Regions from separate parts of the Neorhizobium tunisiense genome, predicted to be linked through region 3. Evidence: predicted binding sites of a transcription regulator. Region 3 holds the regulator's gene; each other region holds the start of a gene.
The links. Region 3 encodes LexA, which represses DNA repair genes until DNA is damaged. Its sites were predicted from a motif close to TGTTCNNNNTGTGTTCNG; they were not measured.

Region 1 (5,777 bases), on a different contig from region 3:
CAAGAATGCCGGCAAAGGCGACGGTCAGCGAAGCCGTCAGAAGCGCTGCCATGGCGAGCACGGCAATGGCCGATATGATGACGAAGAATACGCGGATGTTTTGCATGGTATATACCTTTCTCATCAAGGAATGTGGCGCCTTGCGCCCTTTCTTGCAAGGGGCTTTGGGCATGCAGTATTGCCGCAGACCAAAAAGATTGGCACAAAGCGGCGATGACCGCCTTGACCGATATCAAACTTGCCTCCGTTCACCTTCGTCGCTCGATCCTGAGCGTGCCGGCCGGCAATACAAGGGCATTGGAAAAGGTGCATGGGCTCGATTGCGACGCGGTGATCTTCGACCTGGAAGATTCGGTTGCGCCGGAAAAGAAGGGCGAGGCCCGCGGCAACCTGCGCCGGCTGTTTACGGAAAACCCGCTCAAGGACAGGGAAACGATCATCCGCATCAACCCGCTCGAAACCGAGTTCGGCAAGGCGGACATGGATCTTGTCACCGAGGTTTGCCCTGACGTGGTACTGATCCCCAAGGTCGAGCACATGTCGCAGGTCCAGGCGGTGGCGGATATCCTTTCCGAGGCCGGGGTCCCGGACAGCCTTGCCATCTGGGCGATGATCGAAACGCCGAAGGGCGTACTGAATGCGCCGGCGATTGCCCCTGTCGACGAGCGGCTCCAGTGTTTCGTGGTCGGCCTCAACGACCTGCGCAAGGAGACAGGCGTGCTGCCCCAGCCGGGCCGCGTCTATCTGGTGCCGTGGCTGATGCAGATCGTGCTCGCCGGCCGCGCCCATGGCATCGACGTGATCGACAGCGTCTTCAACGATTTCAAGGATCCGGAAGCCTTTGAAGCGGAATGTGCCCAAGGCCGCGCCATGGGTTTTTCCGGCAAGATGCTGATCCATCCGGCCCAGATCGAGCCTGCCAACCGGCATTTCGGGCCGGATCCCCGGGCCGTGGAAGAGGCTGAAGCGGTGATCGCCGCCTTCGCGGAACCGCAAGCGCAACATCTCAACGTCATCAACCTCAACGGCAAAATGGTCGAAAGGCTGCACCTGGTGGAGGCCGAAAAACTTGCCGCCACGGCCCGGGTCATTGCTGCAAGAAAGAGAACGCCATGAAACTGTATCGCTTCCTCACCGGTCCCGACGATGCCTCCTTCTGCCACAAGGTGACGGCGGCGCTGAACAAGGGCTGGGAGCTGTCAGGCTCGCCGACCTATGCCTTCAACGCCACGACCGGCGAGATGCAGTGCGGCCAGGCGGTGACGAAAACCGTTCACGGCAAGGAATACGATCCCGAAATGAAGCTCGGCGAGCAATAAGCTACAGCCAGAGGATCAGCGCTGGGCTGCTTCCTCGGCGCTCGCCTCGATGCGCTCCATGTCGTCGTCGCTGAGGCCGAAATGGTGGCCGATCTCGTGGATCAGCACATGGGTGATGATATCGCCCAGGGTTTCCTCGTTTTCCGCCCAGTAGTCCAGGATCGGCCGGCGATAAAGCCGGATGCGGTTCGGCAGTTCGCCCGTTTCCATGTTGAACCGCTCGGAAATGCCGCGGCCTTCGAAAAGGCCGAGCAGGTCGAAGGGTGTCTCGAGTGCCATGTCCTCGAAAACGTCGTCGTCCGGAAAATCCTCGATCTCGATCGTCAGGTTGGCGGTGAGAGCCCGGAATTCCTCCGGTAAATGACCATAGGCCTCGATCGCCAACGACTCGAATGCGCTGATCGTCGGCGCGTGGCGATCCTGCCAATCGTCGGTCTGGTCGATGCGGGCCATAGGCTCTCCTTCTGATCAGGCCCATATAGTACCTTGCGCGATATTTTTCGAGTGAAGAATCATCGGCCTACCCTCCAAGGAAAAGATTCCCAGGATTTGGCTGTTGACTCTTTCGGGCAGCTCTGGAATCCATAAGAACATAAAGAGAACATATACAGATGGAGCTGACGCCATGGCCGAGCACGCCACGGCGCAGGAGACGCTTTTTGCCCTGCGCGAACAGATCGCCAGACTGGAAGGAAAATCTCTGCCGGCGCTTGCCGCGGCGGAACAGGCGGACTCGGCTGCCGATCCGGAGGGCAGGAAATCCAGGGACAAGCCACCCCGTCTGCCGTTCGGCATAACAACGATGGAGACCGCATTGGAAGGGGGCCTGCCGCTCGACGGCATCACGGAAATCCGTTCTCACTTGACGGGGGATGCCGGGGCAGCAAGCGGCTTTGCTCTCTCGCTGGCGTCTCACCTCAAAGCGAGACAGCCGAGCGAGGCGCCGCTTCTCTGGATCTGTGATGTCCTCTCCATGCAGGAGGCCGGAATTCCCTATTCCATCGGTCTCAAACAATTCGGATTGAGCCAACGGGATATTCTTTACGCCTCGCCACGCAAGCTGGACGATGCCCTGTGGCTTGCGGAAACCGCATTGGCGAGCGGGGCTCTTGTCGCCGTTATTCTCGAAATCCGGGGGAACCCCAAGCATTTCGGGCTCACTGAAAGCCGCAGGCTGGGTCTCAGGGCAAAGGCGGCGGGGCGGCCGCTCTTTGTATTACGGCATGCGGGAGAAGAGGAGGCGAGCAGCGCCTCGTTCCGCTTTCTTGTCGAACCGGCCCCGGCGGCTCCCCGGCATCTTCCGAATGGATCCGTGCTTGGCGGCAGCATCGGTCATCCCGTTTTTAAACTCACCCTGGAGAAGAGCCGCAATCCGGCTCCGCTGTCCTTGCTTCTGGAGTGGAACCCCCATGACCGTCAATTTTCCCTCGGCCGAGACGCAGGAGAGGCTTTTTCTTTCCGCAACCCGCCAGCGCATCCTGGCGCTCGTTTTCCCGCATCTGCCGACCGACAGGATCGCGCGCCGGCTCTGGGGACTGTCATGGCGTTCGAAAGAGCGTCCTGAACATCCGCCGATCCTCTGTGCCGGCCGGCGGGAAAACGCCATGCGGCTCACAGCGCTCGATGAGGTGTCCGAACGCCTCGGGCTGAAGCGCGGGCAGGGGTTGGCTGAGGCGCGCGCCATGTTTCCGAAGATCGACGTGGTGGACGAAGATGGCGCCGCGGACCAGAACCTTCTCGAGGCAATCGCCGATTGGTGCGATCGTTATACCCCGCTGGTGGCGCTGGACGGCCGTGAAGGCCTGTTTCTCGACATCACCGGCTGTGCCCACCTCTTCGGCGGCGAGGAAGCCCTACTGAAGGATATTCTTGGCCGGCTTCTGCAGATGGGCTTCGATGTCAAAGGAGCGATCTCCTCGTCGCCGGGCCTCTCATGGGCGGCCTGCCGCTTCGGCCGCGGCGGCGTGATCGCCGATCAGGTGACGGAGGAGGTGCTGGCGCCTCTGCCGGTCAACGCCCTGCGCATCGATGAGGTCACTGTTGCATCGCTCTACAAGCTCGGACTGAAAAGGATCGGGGACCTTCTGCCCATGCCGCGTGCGCCTTTGGCCCGCCGTTTCGGCACGCATCTGTTGCTTCGTCTGGATCAGGCGCTCGGGAACAATGAAGAGGCCATTTCGCCTCGCCGTCCTGTGGCGGCCCTTTCCGCCGAGCGGCGACTCGCCGAACCGATCCAGGCTGAAGAACATATTCTGCAGTTGACCGGCCAGATTGCCATTTCGTTGAAATCGGAACTGGAAGCGCGCGGTGTCGGCGGGCGGGTTTTTGAACTGGTTCTTTTTCGGGTCGATGGCCGGGTGTTTCGCATCGCGGCCGGTGCCTCTCAGCCGCTGCAGGATTCGAAACGAATCTCGTCGCTGTTTTCCGAGCGCCTGAACGCCGTGCACGATGATCTCGATGCCGGCTTTGGTTTCGAGCTCCTGCGCCTCAACGTGCTGCAATACGATGTCTTCACGATTTCCCAGGGTGATTTCACCGGCAATGGCAATGGCGAAATCTCGCTTGCCGATTTTGTCGATCGGGTTTCGGCCCGGCTCGGGGCTGACTGTCTGCAGGTCGCCGAACCAAAACAGAGCCATGTGCCGGAGCGTGCGGAAGTGTTCGTCCCGGCGATTGCAGCAAGGATCGTCCGGGAAAAAACCGAGGAGCTTTTCGCCTTCGTGCCGAGAAGCGACCGGCCTTTGCGGCTCTTTCGTCATCCGGAACTCGTTGAAGCTTTTGCGGCAACGGTGCCGGATGGGCCTCCCCAGCGTTTCCGCTGGCGCCGCATCGTCCACAAGGTCATTCGTGCCGAGGGACCGGAGCGGATTTCGCCGGAATGGTGGCATGACGAGGAGGATGCGGAGGAACGCGATTATTTCCGGTTGGAAAGCGAGGCGGGCCGCCGCTTCTGGGTTTTCCGCGCGGGCCATTACGTCGCCGGCAAAACCGCGCCGACCTGGCGCGTGCACGGGATTTTCGCATGACCGATGCTCCCGCCTTTTTCGAGATCGGCGCCAAGACCAATTTCTCCTTCCTGGAGGGAGCGGCCAAGCCTGAGGAGATGATCATCGCGGCCAGCGTGTCCGGCTTGTCCGGTCTTGGTATCGCCGACAGGAATTCCGTTGCCGGCGTGGTGAGGGCGCATAGCCAAGTCAGAAACATGAAGGAAACATACGAACTTCAGCAGAAGCCGGGCAAAAAGAAAGACGAGGAAGCGGCCATCCTCCCTTGCGCGTTTCATCCGGGAGCGCGGCTCGTTTTTTCCGACAAGACGCCTGATATTCTCGCCTATCCGCAGAACCGGAAGGGCTGGGCCAATCTCTGCCGCCTGCTGAGCCGGGGGAAACTCAGGGCAGACAAGGGGGCCTGCATTCTGGAAGAGTGGGATCTTCTGGAATGGTGCGACGAGATGATGCTGGCGGTCGTGCCGGATTTTTCTCGCTTGGAAGACTCGGTTTATCAGCAGCACCTGGGAGACTGTCTCAGTGAATACAGAGAACGGTTTCGCAAGAATATCTATCTGGCTCTGGCGCCGACCTATGATGGTCGCGATGCCCTTGTCTTTGACTCGCTTGCCCAGATCGCCGCAGGCAATCGAGTGCCTCTGATTGCGACCAATTTGCCCCTTTTCCATCTCCCCTATCGGCGATCCCTATCGGATGTGGTCACGGCAATCCGCGAACACGTGACGGTCCAGGAAGCCGGTTTCCGGCTCGCACCGAATGGAGAACGGTATATCAAACAAGCCGCCGAAATGGTGCGGCTGTTCCGTGCCTATCCGGACGCGATCGCCAATACGAAAAAGTTCTTCGGCCAGCTGAAATTTTCCCTTGATGAACTCAGCCATAACTATCCCGACGAAAGCGTGCCGGGCGAGACGGTGTCCGAAACTCTGGAACGGTTGACGTGGGAGGGGGCAAGGCGCCGATACCCCGACAAGATCGAGGAAAAGGTTTCGAACCAGATCAGGTATGAACTCGAGCTGATCAAGGAGATGGAATACGAGCCTTATTTTCTGACGGTACGCCATATCGTCTGGCACGCCCGGTACGAGCTGGAAATCCTCTGCCAGGGACGCGGCTCGGCCGCCAATTCCACAGTCTGTTACTGCCTTGGCATTACCGAAGTCGATCCAACATTCACGACACTTCTTTTTGAAAGGTTCATTTCGACGGAGCGGAACGAGCCGCCTGATATCGACGTCGATTTCGAGCATGCGCGGCGGGAAGAGATCATCCAATACATCTATCAGCATTACGGCTATCGCCATGCCGGGTTGACCGCGGCTGTGACCAGCTATCGAACGCGTATGGCAGGGCGCGAGGTGGCCAAGGCTTTCGGTCTTTCCGAAGATGTGCAATCGGCGCTTTCGAGTACTGTCTGGGGCTGGTCGGAAGAGGGGCTTTCGGAGCGGGA
Region 2 (5,777 bases), 1.0 Mb from region 3:
GAACACCGTCACGACCGGATCGCCCAGGACCTCGACGAAGCCGCCCGTCTCAAGGCGGAAGCGGACGCCGCTGTCGAGACCTATGAAAAGGAACTGGCCGCCGCCCGTTCCAAGGGCCACAAGATCGCCGAAACCGCTCGCGAGGCCGCCAAGACCAAGGCCGCCGCCGACCGCACCGCGATCGAGGCCGAACTTGCCGACAAGCTCTCTGCTGCCGAAATCCGCATCGGCGAAATCAAGGCGAAGGCCTTTGCCGAAGTTGGCCAGATCGCCGAAGACACCGCTTCTGCCATCGTCGATCAGCTGATCGGCGCCAAGGCAAGCGGCGACGACATCAAGGCTGCCGTCGCAGCCGCGAAGACGGAGGCCTGATCCGATGGCATTCGATGCAACATTTTTCGCCCTCGTAGGTCTCGTTCTCTTCCTGGCGCTGGTCGTATATCTTAAAGTCCCGGGCATGTTGGCGAAGTCGCTCGACGAGCGCGCCGCCAACATCAGCAAGGAACTCGACGAAGCCAAGCGTCTGCGCGAGGAAGCTCAGACCCTGCTCGCCGAATATCAGCGCAAGCGCAAGGAAGCCGAAGCGGAAGCCGCCCAGATCGTGGCCGTCGCCGAGCGTGAAGCAGCAAGCCTGACCGAGGAAGCTCGCCAGAAGACCGACGAATTCGTCACCCGCCGCAACGCGCTGTCCGAGCAGAAGATCAAACAGGCGGAAGCCGAAGCGATCGGCGCCGTCCGCGCCGCCGCCGTCGACCTCGCCATCGCCGCCGCTCAGAGCGTCATCGCCCGCAAGGCCGACGCTTCCACCCAGGACACGCTCTTTAAGGACGCCGTCGGCAAGGTGCAGTCGCGATTGAACTGATTTCAATCACATAAGACTTCCAGAAGGCCGGGCGAAAACCCGGCCTTTTTTGTTTTTGGGACATAGAGGATTTCTACGGAGAGCGTCATGCGCAAGCCACGATTGTTCGGCGCGGACTACAGCGTTTATGTGCGGACGGTACGCCTCGTCCTCCTGGAGAAAAGTGTGGACCACGAACTGGTTCCGGTCGATGTCTTTGCGTCAGGTGGTCCGCCAGCGTCATACCTCGAACGCCAGCCTTTCGGGCGCATCCCCGCGTTTGAAGATGGCGACTTTAAGCTCTACGAGACGGGAGCGATCACGCGTTATGTGGACGAGGCCTTTGATGGTCCCGCGTTGCAGACAGACACCCCTCGCATTCGAGCGCGCATGAACCAGATGATTGGCATTGCGGACAGCTACGTCTACCCAACACTCGTGTGGGGCATTTATGTCGAGCAGGTTTCCAAACCCGCCAACGGCAGGCAGACGGATGCCGCTCGCCTCACTGCTGCGCTCGAAAGGGCGCCGACTTGCCTGAAGGCCCTTGCCGACCTGCAGAACTCTGCCTGGCTCTGCGGGGATGGGATCAGCCTGGCGGACCTTCATTTGGCGCCAATGATTGACTATTTCATGAAGTCACCCGTCGCAAACGACCTGCTGGGCAAGCATTCCGGCCTGATGTCCTGGTGGGAGCGGGTATCCGTGCGGCCGAGCATGCTCAAGACGATACCGACGAGCTGAGCGGCTTCGCCGGACAGGCCGTAGATTTCTACCGGCTTACGCCTCTGGCAGTTCATCCTTCTTGAGCGGCCGAAAGCTCATCCGGTGCAGCGAGCAGGGGCCATGTGCCTCGATGCCAGCGCGGTGTTGCGCCGTCCCATACCCCACGTGGTTGGCAAACCCGTAAGCCGGGAAGACCAGGTGCGCGCGGGTCATCATCCGGTCGCGGGTGACCTTGGCGATAATAGAGGCGGCGGCGATCGAGACGGAGCGGGCATCGCCCTTGATGACGGCCTTGCCGGGGCAGCAAAGGCCTTGTGGCACGTCGCGACCATCGGCAAGCACATAGGCCGGCGTAACCGCAAGCCCGGCTACCGCGCGACGCATGGCGTCGAGGCTGGCGCGGAGGATATTGCGCTCGTCGATATGGCGCGGGCCGGACGCGGCGATCGAAACTTCCGCCGTCGCCATGATCGCCTCGAACAGAACCTCCCGCTGATTAAGAGTCAGCTGCTTGGAATCGTTGAGGCCGTCCGGAATATTGTCCGGGTCGAGGATGACCGCGGCCGCGACAACCGGACCTGCCAGCGGACCCCGCCCCGCCTCATCCGTGCCCGCGACCGGCCAGTGGCCGGCCTGACGCGCCACAAGCTCCAGACTGAAATCCGGAACCAGCGGAACGTCTTCGAAAAGCATCGGAGAATCGGGCGACGTACGAGGTAACATGGCGGCAACCTCGCACGTCGTCCCGACCTCCTGCAACCCCCGGCGGGCGATTGCGGCGTCGCTATCCACCGAGGGGCGGCGGTGGAACCGGGGTGTTTTCCGACGCGGGGACAGGGCGGGTCGCGTCGAAAATTGAGATTCGCAATCGGACCGGAGGCCGGTCAGATCAGAGCAGCGAAAGCTGGATGCCGCCGCCGTCGGGGCGGAGGAAAATGTCGTCGCGCAGCGGCAGGCCACGCCGCACCATGCCAAGCCGCTTGGTCGCCATCTCGAAGCGGCGGCCGATCTGCCAGGCATAGGGACCGGCACCCTTCATCCGCTTGCCCCATTCGGCGTCATAATCCTTGCCGCCGCGCATCGAGCGGACGAGCGACATCACGTGCCTGTAACGGTCCGGATAGTTCTGCAGCAGCCAGTCGCGGAAGAGGGGGCTCACCTCCAGCGGCAGGCGCAGGAGCACGTAGCTTGCCTCCGTTGCCCCCGCCGCATGGCCGGCGTCCAGAATCCGCTCGATCTCGTGGTCGTTGAGCGCCGGAATGACGGGTGCCACCATGACCGCTACCGGAATGCCGGCATCGGTCAACGCCTTGATGGCCGTGAGGCGCTTGGGAGGGGTCGAGGCGCGCGGCTCCATGGCGCGGGCAAGCTTGCGGTCGAGGGTGGTCACGGAAATCCCGACCTTTGCGAGCCCTTTCGAAGCCATGTCGGCGAGAATGTCGATGTCGCGGGTGATTAGCGCCGACTTGGTGACGATCGCGACCGGATGATTGGCCTTCTGCAGCACTTCCAGGATCTGCCGCATGATCCGCCATTCCCGCTCGATCGGCTGATAGGGGTCGGTATTGGTGCCGATCGCGATCGCCCGCACCTTGTAGTCCGGGCGGCTCAGCTCCCGCTCGAGCAGTTTCGGCACGTCCGGCTTGGCGAACAGTTTTGATTCGAAATCAAGGCCCGGGGAAAGGCCCATGAAGCTGTGGGTCGGTCGGGCGAAGCAGTAGATGCAGCCATGTTCGCAGCCACGATAGGGATTGATCGAGCGATCGAAGGACAGGTCCGGCGATTCGTTGCGGGTAATTGCGGTGCGCGGCTTTTCCACCTGCACCTCGGTCCTGAACGGTTCGAGTTCCTCCAGTGTCTGCCAGCCGTCGTCGAATGCCTCGCGGCGCTCTTCTTCGAAACGGCCGCTCGGATTGAGACCTGCGCCGCGTCCGCGACGTCGGTCGACCTCCACCCGAAGACCGGAGGACTTGACCAACGCATCGGCAATATCGGCCGTATGGGCAGGCGCGAAAGCGTCCTGCCGCAATTGATGCAGCTCGTTCATGGTAGCTCCTGAAGGGGAAATCCCCGTTCCTGCTGATTAAATTCCTAGCCGCAAAACGAGAACATTGCAAGAACAAAATTTGGGGTCGGCATTTGTGGCGTTCCTTGTGGCAATGCGTTACATGTCAGGAATGCTGACTGTCATTATGGAATGCCGCGACCAGGAATCCGAGCTGGCGCAGACACTCTCGGTGCTCGTATCCGCTGCGGTGGAGGGGCTCGTAAGCGATGTCGTGGTGCTCGATCACGGTTCGCGGGACGGTTCCTCCCGCGTCGCCGACGCGGCCGGCTGCCGTTTTCATGGCCACTGGGACATCAAGGATATTCTGCGCAGCGCCCGCGGCGAATGGCTGTTGCTGGTCGAACCCGGTGCCCGGCTGCAGGCGGGCTGGATCGACGAGGTGATGGAATATATCGCGCTGAACAAGCAGCCGGCCCGGTTCGCGCCGGCGCGCAATTACCGGCGGCCGTTCTTCAAGCGTATCGGCCGCGCCGTGCCGCCGCTGGAATATGGCATGCTGCTGCCGAAGCGGCAGGCGATCGCGCTGGCAAAATCGGGCATGGACCTGGAAACCCTTGCGCGCGGCCAGAAAGTGTCGAAGCTCGCCAGCGAGATGATCCCGGCCTGGGTGGCCGCTGCAGTCAGGTAGCAGCTATTTGCCGCCGCGCTTCAGGTGCTCGTCGAGCCGCGGCATGATCTCGATGAAATTGCAGGGCATGTGGCGGTAGTCGAGCTGCGCCTTCAGAATGCCATCCCAGGCATCCTTGCAGGCGCCGGGCGAACCCGGCAGCACGAAGATGAAGGTGGCGTTCGCCACACCGCCGGTTGCCCGCGACTGGATCGTCGACGTGCCGATCTTGTCGTAGGAAATCCGGTGAAACACTTCGGAAAAGCCGTCCATGCGCTTTTCGAACAGTGGTTCGAGCGCTTCAGGCGTCACGTCCCGGCCGGTAAAACCCGTGCCGCCCGTCGTGATCACCACGTCGATATCCGGATCGAGCGTCCATTCCCGCACCCGGCCGGCAATGCGGTCCTTGTCGTCGGGCACGATCGCGCGCGCCTTCAGCTCATGGCCGGCTTCCGCAATCCGCGCCACCAGCGTGTCGCCAGACTTGTCGTCGGCAAGCGTGCGCGTATCGGAAACGGTCAGCACGGCGATGCCGACGGGGATGAAGGAACGGGTGTCGTCGATCCGGTTCATTGGGTTTTCTCGGGCGCTTGGCCAACGGTTCTCACCGCCTGAAAATACCATTCCGGCTTCTGGCCGTTAAGGTTTTCCACCGCCTTTTCCGCCGCTTCGAAGGAAGGAAATATCCCGAAACAGGTAGCGCCCGAACCGGACATCCGCGTCAGCATCGTGCCCTCCGCGCCGATCAGGCTGGAAATCTGGTCGATCTCGCGCACCAGCGAGCGCGCCGGCGGTTCAAGATCGTTCCGGAGAGTTTTCAGGAAGCCGATCCAGTCGCTTTCGAACGGGCCGATCGCCGCGTTTTCCTTCTGCGTCAGACGGAGGAAGATATCCGGCGTAGAGACTCCGACCAGCGGATTGCCGAGCACCAGCGACAGCGAAGGCAGGTCGGGAAGCGCGGTCAGTTCCTCGCCTATCCCCCTGGCCATCAGTGCCTCGCTCTTAAGACACATCGGAACATCGGCACCGAGGGTAAGCCCGAGCGCTGCCAGGTCCCCGTCCGGCAGGCAGGCCTTCCAGAAGCGCATCAGGCCGCGCAGGGCTGCTGCCGCATCCGCCGAACCGCCGCCGATACCGGCTGCGACCGGCAGGTTCTTTTCGAGATGGATGGAAACCGGCGGCGCTGAAACGCCTCTTTTCTCCAGCGCCTGGCGCAGGAGGTCGCGGGCTTTCAGCACGAGGTTGCCATGCCTGCCCTCGGCAGAGGTCGGCAGCAGCGAGGCGAACCGGCCGGAAACGGAAAAATCGTCGATGTCCGCACCGCTAAAGCACAACCGATCGCCCGTATCCGCAAAAGTCACGATGCTTTCGAGTTGGTGATAACCGTCGGCCCGCTGGCCGGTCACGTGCAGGGCGAGATTGATCTTGGCGGGCGCCAGCTCGAAAAGGCCCGCCTTGTCGGCGAGCGAGGTGTCGGATGACGGATTGTCCAGAAACATGCGCGTCAGGATTTCTTGTCGGGATTGGCCGGCGCC
Region 3 (5,777 bases):
CCGACTTGACCGGCAGATCGACTTTTCTGTCACCGATTACCAGATTTGCGCTTGTTTCCGTCATGCTGATCCTCCAACCTTTTGGCGGCATGGCGCCCTAAAAGCGCCACAAGAATTAAGCGTCCACAGTTTAGCTATATGATCCGAAAGCTGATGCCAAGCTGTCGTGACGGCATTTTGTGCAGCGCGAAAAATTATTGGGCAGCGGCGTTTGCTTGGATGTCCAACTTCCTGTTGCAGGCCTCTTTCACGCTTCGGAATTCCCGATATTTAACCGCCGGTTGACGGCCGGGGAGGAAGCGCGCAGGTTGCATTGCCGCATGTTTGGCGGTGGGGCGAATAGAGCGTTTCATGCCGGAGGAAAATGCATTTCCGACGCGTGCCGAGGCAGGGAAGCTGATATCCCGGCCGCCGGACCCCCGCATAAATGGAGGCGCATCCGACTCGGTCAAGGTCCGGGATCTGGCCGAGCTTTTTCCCGCGATCGAACGCCGCCCGCCGGTTCATACGTCAGGCGGCCCCTTTCGCCGCTCCACGAGCCGACGGCTTGACCGGCTGCGGCGCCGTCTGCCGGTCATGCTGGAGGAGGAGGCGGTCTATGGCCATGGCTTCCTTTTTCTGCCCGTTGTCGTCGGGGCAGGGGCCGCCTGCTGGTTCGCGCTGCCGCAGACCCCGGCTTTCTGGCCGTATTTCCTCCTCCTTTGCGACTGCGCGATATTTGTGATCGCCTCGCGCTACCGGTCCGGTACCACGCACCTCTTGCCGCTCGCTCTCACACTCTTTCTGGCAGGCATGATGCTGGCGCAGTTCGAGACTTGGAGGCGCTCCACTGTCATTCTCGATACGCCGGTGACGACCGAGCTTGCCGGCGTGGTCGAGCGTCGAGAGATCGATGCCCAGGGTCGTTGGCGTTATATCGTCCGCATCGCGCGGACCTCCAATCCGGAAGTCAGGCGCCCACCGCAGCGTGTATCTCTGCTTTCAAGGTCCCGCCATGAACCGGCCAAAACCGGCGAAACGATCAGCGGCCGCGCCCGCATTTCACCCCCGTCGGGACCGGCCCTGCCGGGCCTCAACGACTTTGCCTTTTCGTCCTATTTCGACGGCATCGGCGCTGTTGGGTTTTTCTATGGAGCACCGAAAAAGCAGGCTGCCGCCCATTCAACCCGGGGCTGGATTGCGGACGTCGAAACCCGGCTTTTCGATCTGCGCAGCGCAATCGCAACCCGTATCCGGGAGACCGTGCCCGGAGATCCCGGCGCCTTTGCCGCGGCGATCGTCACGGACGAGCGCCGGGCGATTTCCGAAGACACCACCGAGGCGCTGCGACTGTCGGGCCTCGCCCATATCGTCGCCATTTCCGGGCTGAACATGGCGCTCGCTGCCGGCATCTTTTTTGTCGGCGTGCGTACCGTGCTTTCCGTCTTCACGGGCTTCGCCCAGGCCTATCCGGTCAAGAAGATCGCCGCACTTGGTGCCCTGATGATGGCGACGGCCTACTACCTGATCTCTGGTTTCGGCGTTTCGGCCGAGCGGGCCTATATCATGATGGCGATCATGCTGGTGGCGGTCCTTTTCGATCGGCCATCGATCAGCCTGCGCAATGTGGCGCTGTCTGCGCTCACCATCATCGCCATGTCGCCCTCGGAAATACTGGGGCCGAGCTTTCAGATGTCGTTTGCCGCCACCGCTGCCCTGGTTGCCGGCTACGCGCTCTGGAAACATAGGGCGGAAGGCCGCGATCCCGAACCTCTGCCGTTCCGTCACCCTCTGGTGACGCCCGTTCTGACGTCCTGGAATTTCGCGGCCGGCATCTTCGTGACCTCGCTGATCGGCGGCATTTCGACCGCAATGTTCTCGGTCGAACATTTCCACCGTATCGCCACCTACGGCCTTGCAGCGAACCTCGCCGCCATGCCGATCATCTCCTTCGTGGTCATGCCGGCCGGGCTGGCCGGCATGTTGCTGATGCCGTTCGGCCTCGATGCTCCCTTCATGAAGCTCATGGGCCTCGGCCTGGAGTGGGTGATCGCCATTGCCAACCACGTTGCCGCCTGGGGCGGCGATGTCGGCACAGGACGACAGCATCCCTGGTTCCTGACCGTCTCGACCGCAGGTTTTCTGCTGCTGACGCTGCTGAGGACGAGACTGAGATTGATCGGGCTGCCACTGATGATGACTGCTCTGCTGCTTTCCTGGCATGAGCGGTCGATGCCCCTGCCGGATATACTGATCTCGGAAGACGGGACCACGGTCGCCGTTCTAGATGGGGAGGGGGTCGCCATCAATCGCGCCCGCCCGCCCGACTTCATCTACGACCAATGGAAGAGGGCCCTTTTGCTCGGCGATCCCACCAAGCCTGAAATGTCGCCATCCAGGGAAAAGCCGCCCGACGACAAGCCTCCCGGCGAGAAAGCCAACGAGCGGCGCGAGCTGGCCCCAGCGGAACTCGAAACGGCAAAGTCGCAAATGAAACGAGCGCCTGCCGGCCGCTTCACCTGTGAGCAGAAGGCCTGGTGCGCGGCACGCACGGGCAAGGGCATCGTTATCGCTGTCGAGGACAGCCGTTATGCCGGTGCCGCCTGCGACGCCGCCAATCTTGTCATTGCCCCGCGCGCCCGCTTCGACCAATGCCGGTCCGGCGCGCCGATGATCAACGGCGCCACGCTTCGCAAGGCGGGCGCCATGGAGATATTCCTCAACGGCGCGACCGACGTTCGGCGCTGGCAGATCCGTGCCGCCATGGCGGGCGAGGATCGACCCTGGAGCAGGCACCGCCACTATGATTGGCGAAGCCGTGGTTTTGACAGGTCATTGCCGGAACCGGTCCGGCAGATGATCAGTGATACCGGCGGATGAGGCCGACGAGCTTGCCTTGGATCTTCACCCGGTCCGGCCCGAAAATCCGGGTTTCGTAGGCGGGGTTGGCGGCTTCGAGCGCGATCGAAGCGCCGCGGCGGCGAAAACGCTTCAGCGTCGCTTCCTCGTCGTCCACCAACGCCACGACGATATCGCCCGGATTGGCCGTATTGCTGTTGCGGATGATCACCGTATCGCCGTCGAGAATGCCGGCCTCGATCATCGAGTCGCCCTTGACCTCCAGCGCATAATGTTCGCCTGAGCCGAGCATTTCGGCGGGCACGGCAATGTCGTGCGTATTGTTCTGGATCGCCGAGATCGGCACGCCGGCAGCGATGCGGCCCATGACCGGAACGGTCGTGGCGTTCGATGGGTCGTCGTTGGCGGCGGGCTTTGGAGGCACCGCGACGGGCTGCGGCTTGCCGAGGCTGCCCTCGATGACGCTCGGCGAAAAACCGCGGCGGGGCTGGATGCTCGGCGAATAGGCTTCCGGCAGCTTGATGACTTCGAGCGCACGGGCCCGGTTCGGCAGGCGGCGGATGAAGCCGCGTTCCTCGAGGGCCGTGATCAGCCGGTGGATGCCGGATTTGGACGCGAGGTCGAGAGCGTCCTTCATTTCGTCGAATGACGGCGGGATGCCGGATTCCTTCATGCGTTCGTGAATGAACAGAAGCAATTCCTGTTGTTTGCGCGTGAGCATCTTTTGGCACCCTCAGAGTCGGAAACAAATCCAGAACGGACACTATATGTTCCATATGTGTTCTGCAAGTCCCTAAATTTCTGTGAAGTATGAAGATTTTTTCTTCATAGATGCGTGCCAGATATCTCGTGTCACACCACTTGCGCGGCGCGAGCCCGCTGCCAAAGTAGCTTTGCGATTCCAATTCCGGGGGGCCTCGCTTGAACGCAAGACCGATCGATCATCTCGTGCTGCCGGTGGCGGGACTTGCCGCTGCGCGTTCCCGGCTCACGAAGCTTGGTTTTACAGTTGCGCCGGACGCTTTTCATCCTTTCGGCACAGCCAATGCTTGCGTGTTCTTCTCGGATGGCAGCTACCTGGAGCCGCTGGCTCTTGCCAATCGCCGCCATGCAAGCGCTGCCGCCAAACGCGGTAACGTTTTTACGGCACGCGATCTGGCCTTCCGCAACGGGCGCGACAGGCAGGGGTTCTCCGCGCTCGTTATCGCCACGGGTGACGCGATGGCCGATCACGCGCGTTTCAAGATGCGTGGCATCTCGGCAGGCGACGTGCTGGAATTTTCCCGCGGCATGACCTTGGCCGATGGTTCCGAAACGCAGGCGAGCTTCCGGCTGGCTTTTGCGGGTGATGACCGCGCACCTGATTTCCTGATGTTTTCGTGCCAGCGGATCAATCCCCTGCCGGCCGATCGCGGCGAACTGGAGCGCCATTCCAATGCCGTCACGGGGCTGAGCAAGATCATCCTGTCGGCCTCGGCACCCTCCGACTTCGTACCCCTGGCGGAGCAGGTGCTGCTGACGAAGGCCAAGCCGGAGGCCGCGTCGATCGAGCTTGCCGCTGCCAATGCCCGCATTCGCATCCTGCAGGATCACCAACTCGAAGCGGAATTCGCCCTGCCGTCGACGCCGGGTGCCGAGGGGCTGCGCGGCCGGGTGATCATCTTCAAGACGACCGATCTTGCCGTGACAGAGATCACCCTTGCTGCTAATGACGTCGCATTCGTCCGCCGGGAGGGCCGTGTTCTCGTCTCGGCGGCGCCCGGCCAGGGTGTTTTGTTCGGCTTCGAGGAATAGGTTCATGGAAGTTACCGCCAATCCACGCGTCTCCGTCGGCGAAGGAGACGGCAAGGTGGTTTTCGCGCAGGATGCAAAGCTGTCGCTGATCGCCGGCCCCTGCCAGATGGAGAGCCGCGACCACGCCTTCATGATGGCAGGCGCGTTGAAGGAACTCTGCGGCAAGCTCGGTATCGGCCTCGTCTATAAGTCCTCCTTCGACAAGGCCAACCGCACGTCGATTTCCGGCAAGCGCGGCATCGGGCTCGAAACCGCCATGGAGATCTTTGCCGACCTCAAGAAGGAATTCGGCTTTCCGGTTTTGACCGACATTCACACGGAAGAGCAATGCGCCGTTGTCGCGGAGACGGTCGACATCCTGCAGATCCCGGCTTTCCTCTCCCGCCAGACGGACCTGCTTGTCGCAGCCGCCAAGACCGGTCGCGTCGTCAACGTCAAGAAGGGCCAGTTCCTGGCGCCCTGGGACATGAAGAACGTGCTTGCCAAGTTCACCCAGAGCGGCAATCCGAACGTGCTGCTCTGCGAGCGCGGTGCTTCCTTCGGCTACAACACGCTGGTCTCCGACATGCGCTCGCTGCCGATCATGGCGTCGCTCGGCGCTCCGGTCATCTTTGATGCGACACATTCGGTGCAGCAGCCGGGCGGGCAGGGCGCTTCGACGGGCGGCGACCGCACCATGGTGCCGGTGCTGGCGCGCGCGGCCGTCGCGGTCGGTGTCGCCGGCGTCTTTCTCGAAACCCACCAGGATCCGGACAACGCGCCCTCGGACGGCCCCAACATGGTGTATCTGAAGGACATGCCGCGGCTGCTCGAAAAGCTGCTCGCTCTCGATGCCATCGCCAAGGCGGCTTGAGCCCGCTCACTAAAAGCGCGCAAACTGCTTCGATTGTAATTTTCGCGTCATTGATTATGAGACATTTTCAGTGACCTCGTGACGTCAAGTCCAAACCCAGGGAGAGACCCTTGACCGCCATCACCGATATCATCGCCCGCGAAATCCTCGACAGCCGCGGCAATCCGACCGTTGAGGTGGATGTCTATCTGGAAGACGGATCGATGGGCCGCGCGGCCGTTCCGTCGGGCGCCTCCACCGGCGCGCACGAAGCCGTCGAACTGCGTGACGGCGGCAAGCGCTACCACGGCAA
Region 4 (5,777 bases), 620 kb from region 3:
CCGCCTGAATGCGTGCTGAGGGTCAGGTTCATCACCCGTTCAGGGTGGTTAATGCCGGAAGGACCGGAAGGGGCGACGAATCGTCCATGACTGCATCCAGCAAAGTCATCCACGCCCCCGAGGCGTAGGGATCCTAGAGAGCGATGCCGTCATGGAAAAGCCGGCCACGAGGGCCGGCTTCGAAATTGGGTTCTGTCGGTGGAGACGCCATCCCGCGCATTGGCGCGACCGCCCGGGATGCGGTATCTTGAAGCAACTGCTAGTTATGCGGACGCAATGTGCCGTCGTAGTAGTCGCCTTCGTCCTGTCCACCATCGAGGTCGGCATTTCCGCTCGAACCGCGATACATGTAGCCGCTGTTCGGATAGATGCTGCCGGTCGACATGGCATCAACGCCCGGGCCGCGATCCTGGCCGCGATCCTGCTGGATGGTCGGCGGAGAGTGCGGCAGGCCATCGCGGTCCGAATAGACGGCGTTCTGTGCCATGGCGGCACCGGCGAAACCCGCCGAAACGATAAGAGCGGCAATACCGGAAGTCAGATAGGTCTTCATTTTCCTGTCCTTTCCATTGTTCCCATAATGCGAGGCGAATCCACGCCGCCGCAGCGGAGGTACAATCGCTCGGAGCACGGATCGTTCCCGTAAAAATGAAAGGGAATTGCCGCCAATCCTGTCTCCGGATGGAGAAATGGCGGGAATCGTGAAGAAGAGCGGCGCCAGCCGCGGGGAAAATAGCGAATCTCACGAAGAAGAGCATCAACGTGATTGATTCGTGGAAAAGCTTCACTTAATCTTGAACTCGATGGCTGGTTTCAGAGTCCGGCCATTACGCACCGGAAGGACGATTGCGACCCGTCTTTCCAATCGGTGTCTTGAATGAACTGCGAATACCAGCCGCTCGCGCGGCTGGTATTTCATCTCAATCCTGCTTTTTCAGTCTTTCCGATCCCGCACGGGGCACTTGCCTATGCGGCTATCGATGGCGAGCGAACTTCAGAGTTAGTTCGGGCGGTTGACGCCGCTGTAGTAGTCGCCGCTGTCCAGATCGGAAGTACGGTTATCGCGGCCACCGCCATTGTTGAACGGAAGCTTGCCGTCCTGACGATCGATGCTGCCGGTGTTCATGCGATCGATGGACGTGACAGGCCCAGTCTTCTGGGAACCCTGGTAATAGTCGCCTTCAGCAAGTGCTGCACCGGCGAACGAAACCGAAGCGATCAGGGCTGCGGCGAGGGCGGAAGTTATCTTTGTCATTGTCTTATCCCTTTCAGAGTTGCCCGCGGCAGTGAGTTTGCGACCCGGCCTGCGGACATATGTTCGGTATCTTGGATATCAGGCGGTTAGTTCGGACGAACTGCGCCTTCGTAATAGTCGCCGCGGTTCAGGGTGACCGTGCCGTCGAACGACTGGTTCGACTGGGCGGAACCCTTGGCGCGAGCGATCGAACCGGTATAGCCGAAGCTGTCGACGCGAGCGCCATGGACGGACTGGGCCTGCTCGGTGGGCTGCGCACCTTCGTAATAGTCGCCTTCTTCGGCGAGAGCGGCGGTGACGAAGGAGGCCGAAGCGATGAAGGCTGCGGCGATTGCGGAAGTGATCCTGGTCATTGTGGTAGTCCTTTCAGAGTGTTCCGCGGCTTTAAGTTTGCGACCTGGCCTGCGGACGATTGTTTGGGTGTGTTGAGTGAACTGCGATTAGTTCGGGCGGTTTGCGCCTTCATAATAGTCGCCGCGGCCGACCGGAGCCGGAATCTGGTGGGCGTTCTGCTGGTCCTTGGCGATGCTGCCGGTCTGAACATGGTCGACGGTAGCGGAAGCCTTGGAGGCGCCTTCGTAATAATCGCCTTCAGCGAGGGCGACGGAAGCGAAGGAGGCCGAAGCGATGAGGGCAGCGGCGATAGCGGAAGTGATCTTGGTCATTGTGGTAGTCCCTTCAGAGTTGTCCGCGGCTCTTAGTTTGCGACCTGGCCTGCGGATGATTGTTTCGGTGTCTTGAATGAGTTGCGGTTAGTTCGGGCGAACTGCGCCTTCGTAGTAGTCGCCGCGGTTCAGGGTGACCGTGCCGTCGAACGACTGGTTCGACTGGGCGTTGGAGACCGAACCCGTGTAGCCGTAGCTGGCCGAACCCCGGGCCTTCTGGTGTGTTGCCGGGCGCTGCTGGTCGACGACGGCGGAAGTCTTGGAGACGCCTTCGTAATAGTCGCCTTCAGCAAGGGCAGCGGTGGCGAAGGAAGCCGAAGCGATGAGGGCAGCGGCGATAGCGGAAGTGATCCTGGTCATTGTGGTAGTCCTTTCAGAGTGTTCCGCGGCTTTAAGTTTGCGACCTGGCCTGCGGACGATTGTTTCGGTATCTTGAATGAGCTGCGATTAGTTCGGGCGGTTTGCGCCTTCGTAGTAGTCGCCGCGGTCGACCGAAGCCTGGATCTGGTTCTGTTGATCCTGAGCAATGCTGCCGGTCTGAACATGATCGACGGTAGCGGAGGCCTTGGAGGCGCCTTCATAATAGTCGCCTTCAGCGAGGGCGACGGAAGCGAACGAGGCCGAAGCGATGAGGGCTGCGGCGATTGCGGAAGTGATCTTGGTCATTGTCTTTATCCTTGGGTTATGTTCGGCTCGGTCTTGGGTCGAACCGGAGTGAATTTCTGTTTGCGATGCTGATATCGGACCGATCGGTTCGATCCGAAAGCCCTCGTTTCGGCGACTGCTGTCAACGAAACGTTGACAACGAAAATCGCCGCTCAGAAATACCCGTAAAAAGTGCTGAGCATGCTAATTTTTTGGAAAATGCCACAAATAAACCGATTAAGTTACGATTTGGTAAGATAAAAAATAAGCGAAAACAGACAGATATCTAGGGAATAGGGGTTCTGCACCCTCGGCGTGTGGATTTTCAGGTGTCGTGGCTTTTTTACGGCTTTTTTATGGCATGAAACGTGTTCAAGGGGTATGCAAGCTTTTCACAAAACTGTGACATGGGAAATTCCGCGAAATTCCGCGGTCAAAGTCGATGCCGTTTCCGTGATCAGATTGCCTTTTCTTGATGCGGCGCAGCAAAAGATTCAGGCGGCCCTTGACGGGTAGAAGCGAAAAATGGCCGTGCCGTTGCCGGCGCGACCATCTCTGCACTTCTTTATATGGGACGATATTTGGGTAATCGGCTTAGAGGCGCGTCCACGTCTGCGATTTGCAGAGGATAGCTAGAACGCAGCCCTTCATCTTGAGCGAATTGCCGCTGACCGAGCCGGACCCGCTATAGGTCTTGTCTTCCGCCGGGTCGGTGATCTCGCCGCTATATTCGCCGTCCTTGCCGGAGAGCTTGCCGATCTGTTTGCCGGAATGTTTGCCGGTCTTCAGCGTCACGCAATAGGCGGTGCCGCATTTGCCGATCACCGCGGTCTCGCCGCTGGCGGTCTTCCAATTGCCTTCGATCGCCTCGGCGGCCTGGGCTCCGGTCGCGGCAAGTGTCAGCATGGCAGCAAGCATCAGTCTGTGCATCATGATAGGTTCCTCCTTCGCTTCCGCCGCCGAGCCTTCGCAGCAACAAACGGCGCGGTTTCCTCCAGTTCGCATTCCTCCGCACGAACTCGCGCCGAAATTTATCTTACGCACACGTAAAGGTAAATATCGGATTGGCTGAAAGCGGCGGAATTTCCGCGCTCGGGGAGGGCACTTTTTCCACAGGCCGGAGACGAATTGGCCGATGCGACCCGGATTCGTGGTTAGCGATCAGTTTAAATCCTTTTCTAAACTTTTCGTAAAAATCTCCGCAAAATCCTTAAAATGCAAGGCATCCCATGTTTAACAAAAACTCAAGTTTACGAAGCGTTTGAACTTTGTTTTCGTTGAATTAATCATGCTTTTTAGGCGTCTTTTGGAAGGTTGGGCGCATAGTGAAGTCATCAAACGAGCGGAAAAAACCGCCGGCCGGAAGGATCAAAACAGCCGCTTGAAGACGGTGATCCGGACGGAGCCCGAAAGGGCAAAAACAGGGCAGACGACGAACAACAGGCTTTAACAGGGATCAAACCGATGGCACGCTTTGAAATGAACAATTCCGGAATGGCCACCATGGGTGGCGAAACCCGCGCCGACACTTTCTGCGAAATGGGCCTGATGTATGCGACCGGCCGTGGTTGCGACGTCGATCTCGTTTCCGCTCACAAATGGCTCAACATCGCCGCGATCAAGGGCTCCGACCGCGCCGCCGAACTGCGCGCCGACCTCGCCCAGACGATGAGCAAGATGCAGCTGGCTGAGGCACTCCGCGCCGCTCGCGAATGGATGACCATGCACTGAGCCCCTTTTGAAGGAGCGCTATGGGCGACGAATTGACCGGCCCCGCAAGAGGGCCGGCGGGAGAACAATCCAAAAGACTTCAACCCAAAAATGGGATCGGGAGACAAGGCTGTCGGGTCCGGACGGGGCCTGGCGCCTGAAATTGAGACCGCGACCGGCAGGAACAAGGCCGGCGCGGTCATTTTCCTATAGGCCTAAAGGCCCTTCAGCACCTTCGGCAGCGCTTCTTCGAAGAGCGCCATGTCCGATTCCGGCCCCGTGCTCACGCGGATGCAGCGGTTGAGCGGCGCCACACCCGGCATGCGGATGAAAACGCCGTGCTCCATCAGCCCATCGACGATCGAACGCGCATAGGCGCCGTCGCGACCGCAATCGATCGCCACGAAATTGGTCGCCGAGACGAGCGGCTTCAGCCCGTTGGCTTCAGCGATCGCTGCGATCCGCTCCCGCGAGGCCTTGATCTGCCCGATCACCTCGGCGAGGTAGGCCTGGTCTTTCAGCGCCGCGAGCGCCGAAGCGACGCCGATCCGGTTCATGCCGAAATGATTGCGGATCTTGTCGAAGGCCTCGGCCGTACCGGGCGTCGAGATCGCATACCCCACTCGCGAACCGGCCATGCCGTAAGCCTTCGAGAAGGTCCGGGTGCGGATGATGTTCGGCCGGTCGATCAGCGCGGCAATATCGGGCGTCGCGCCGGCCGGGCCGGTTTCGCAATAGGCCTCGTCGAGAATCATCAGGCAGGTTTCCGGCAGCGCCCTGGCAAACGCGGTGATGCTGTCAGCATCCCACCAGCTTCCCATCGGATTGTCCGGATTGGCGAAATAGACAAGCGGCGCGTTTTCGCGGCGGACGGCTTCCATCAGCCCGTCGAGGTGTTCCCGATCGTCGACGTAAGGCACCGTCACCAGCCGGCCGCCATGGCCGGCCACATGGAAGTTGAACGTCGGATAGGCGCCAAACGAGGTGACGACCGGCATGCCCGGCTCGATCACCATCCGCACGATCAGCCCGAGCAGGCTGTCTATGCCTTCGCCCACGGCTATGTTGTCGGACTGACAGCCCAGATGCGCGGCGAGCGCCTGCTTGAGCTCGAAATTTTCCGGATCCGCATATTTCCAGGTGCTTGCGGCCGCGGCGCTGATCGCCTCGATGACGGAAGGCGCCGGGCCGAAGCCGTTTTCATTGGCGCCGATACGGGCTTTCACCATGAGGCCGCGATTGCGCTCGATAGCCTCGGGACCGACGAAGGGGACGCTGGCGGGAAGGGCGCTGATCAGCGGTGTAAAGCGCGAGAATGCAGGCATGGACTTCAGTTCCGGTTCTCTAAAACCGGCACACAATAAGGTCGATTCACCGGCATGCAAGTCTGCTTGAGGCCGATTAGGCTTCATCGCCGCTAAATCTTTTCGCCTCCCGTTTGAAAAGCGCGTCGAGCCTTTCGATGACCTGACGTACCTCCGGCCGATGCCGGTCGTCGTCGT

Region 1: a site for LexA is predicted at 1,906-1,923, ahead of ABCW43_RS27520 (ImuA family protein). Genes of this name have one in related genera too.
Region 2: a site for LexA is predicted at 3,672-3,689, ahead of ABCW43_RS07390 (PA0069 family radical SAM protein). Genes of this name have one in related genera too.
Region 4: a site for LexA is predicted at 3,824-3,841, ahead of ABCW43_RS05280 (sel1 repeat family protein). Genes of this name have one in related genera too.

Annotation. Positions count from the first base shown of each region.
Region 1 covers NZ_JBDIUU010000012.1:112,326-118,102, forward strand. The annotation lists gene ABCW43_RS27500 (hypothetical protein) at 1-106, opposite strand, end outside; gene ABCW43_RS27505 (HpcH/HpaI aldolase/citrate lyase family protein) at 214-1,116, shown strand; gene ABCW43_RS27510 (DUF1737 domain-containing protein) at 1,113-1,319, shown strand; gene ABCW43_RS27515 (metallopeptidase family protein) at 1,335-1,772, opposite strand; gene ABCW43_RS27520 (ImuA family protein) at 1,945-2,883, shown strand; gene ABCW43_RS27525 (Y-family DNA polymerase) at 2,924-4,345, shown strand; gene ABCW43_RS27530 (error-prone DNA polymerase) at 4,342-5,777, shown strand, end outside.
Region 2 covers NZ_JBDIUU010000001.1:1,388,307-1,394,083, reverse strand. The annotation lists gene ABCW43_RS07410 (F0F1 ATP synthase subunit B) at 1-372, shown strand, start outside; gene ABCW43_RS07405 (F0F1 ATP synthase subunit B) at 377-862, shown strand; gene ABCW43_RS07400 (glutathione S-transferase family protein) at 950-1,585, shown strand; gene rnhB (ribonuclease HII) at 1,622-2,290, opposite strand; gene ABCW43_RS07390 (PA0069 family radical SAM protein) at 2,457-3,614, opposite strand; gene ABCW43_RS07385 (glycosyltransferase family 2 protein) at 3,745-4,263, shown strand; gene moaB (molybdenum cofactor biosynthesis protein B) at 4,267-4,815, opposite strand; gene ABCW43_RS07375 (4-(cytidine 5'-diphospho)-2-C-methyl-D-erythritol kinase) at 4,812-5,741, opposite strand; gene ABCW43_RS07370 (tetratricopeptide repeat protein) at 5,747-5,777, opposite strand, start outside.
Region 3 covers NZ_JBDIUU010000001.1:385,116-390,892, reverse strand. The annotation lists gene gltA (citrate synthase) at 1-64, opposite strand, end outside; gene ABCW43_RS02030 (ComEC/Rec2 family competence protein) at 352-2,859, shown strand; gene lexA (transcriptional repressor LexA) at 2,840-3,559, opposite strand; gene ABCW43_RS02020 (VOC family protein) at 3,760-4,632, shown strand; gene kdsA (3-deoxy-8-phosphooctulonate synthase) at 4,637-5,485, shown strand; gene eno (phosphopyruvate hydratase) at 5,596-5,777, shown strand, end outside.
Region 4 covers NZ_JBDIUU010000001.1:1,005,225-1,011,001, reverse strand. The annotation lists gene ABCW43_RS05315 (hypothetical protein) at 260-553, opposite strand; gene ABCW43_RS05310 (hypothetical protein) at 1,001-1,255, opposite strand; gene ABCW43_RS05305 (hypothetical protein) at 1,342-1,608, opposite strand; gene ABCW43_RS05300 (hypothetical protein) at 1,696-1,920, opposite strand; gene ABCW43_RS05295 (hypothetical protein) at 2,008-2,280, opposite strand; gene ABCW43_RS05290 (hypothetical protein) at 2,368-2,586, opposite strand; gene ABCW43_RS05285 (DUF2147 domain-containing protein) at 3,160-3,498, opposite strand; gene ABCW43_RS05280 (sel1 repeat family protein) at 4,030-4,296, shown strand; gene ABCW43_RS05275 (pyridoxal phosphate-dependent aminotransferase) at 4,491-5,600, opposite strand; gene ABCW43_RS05270 (LysR family transcriptional regulator) at 5,677-5,777, opposite strand, start outside.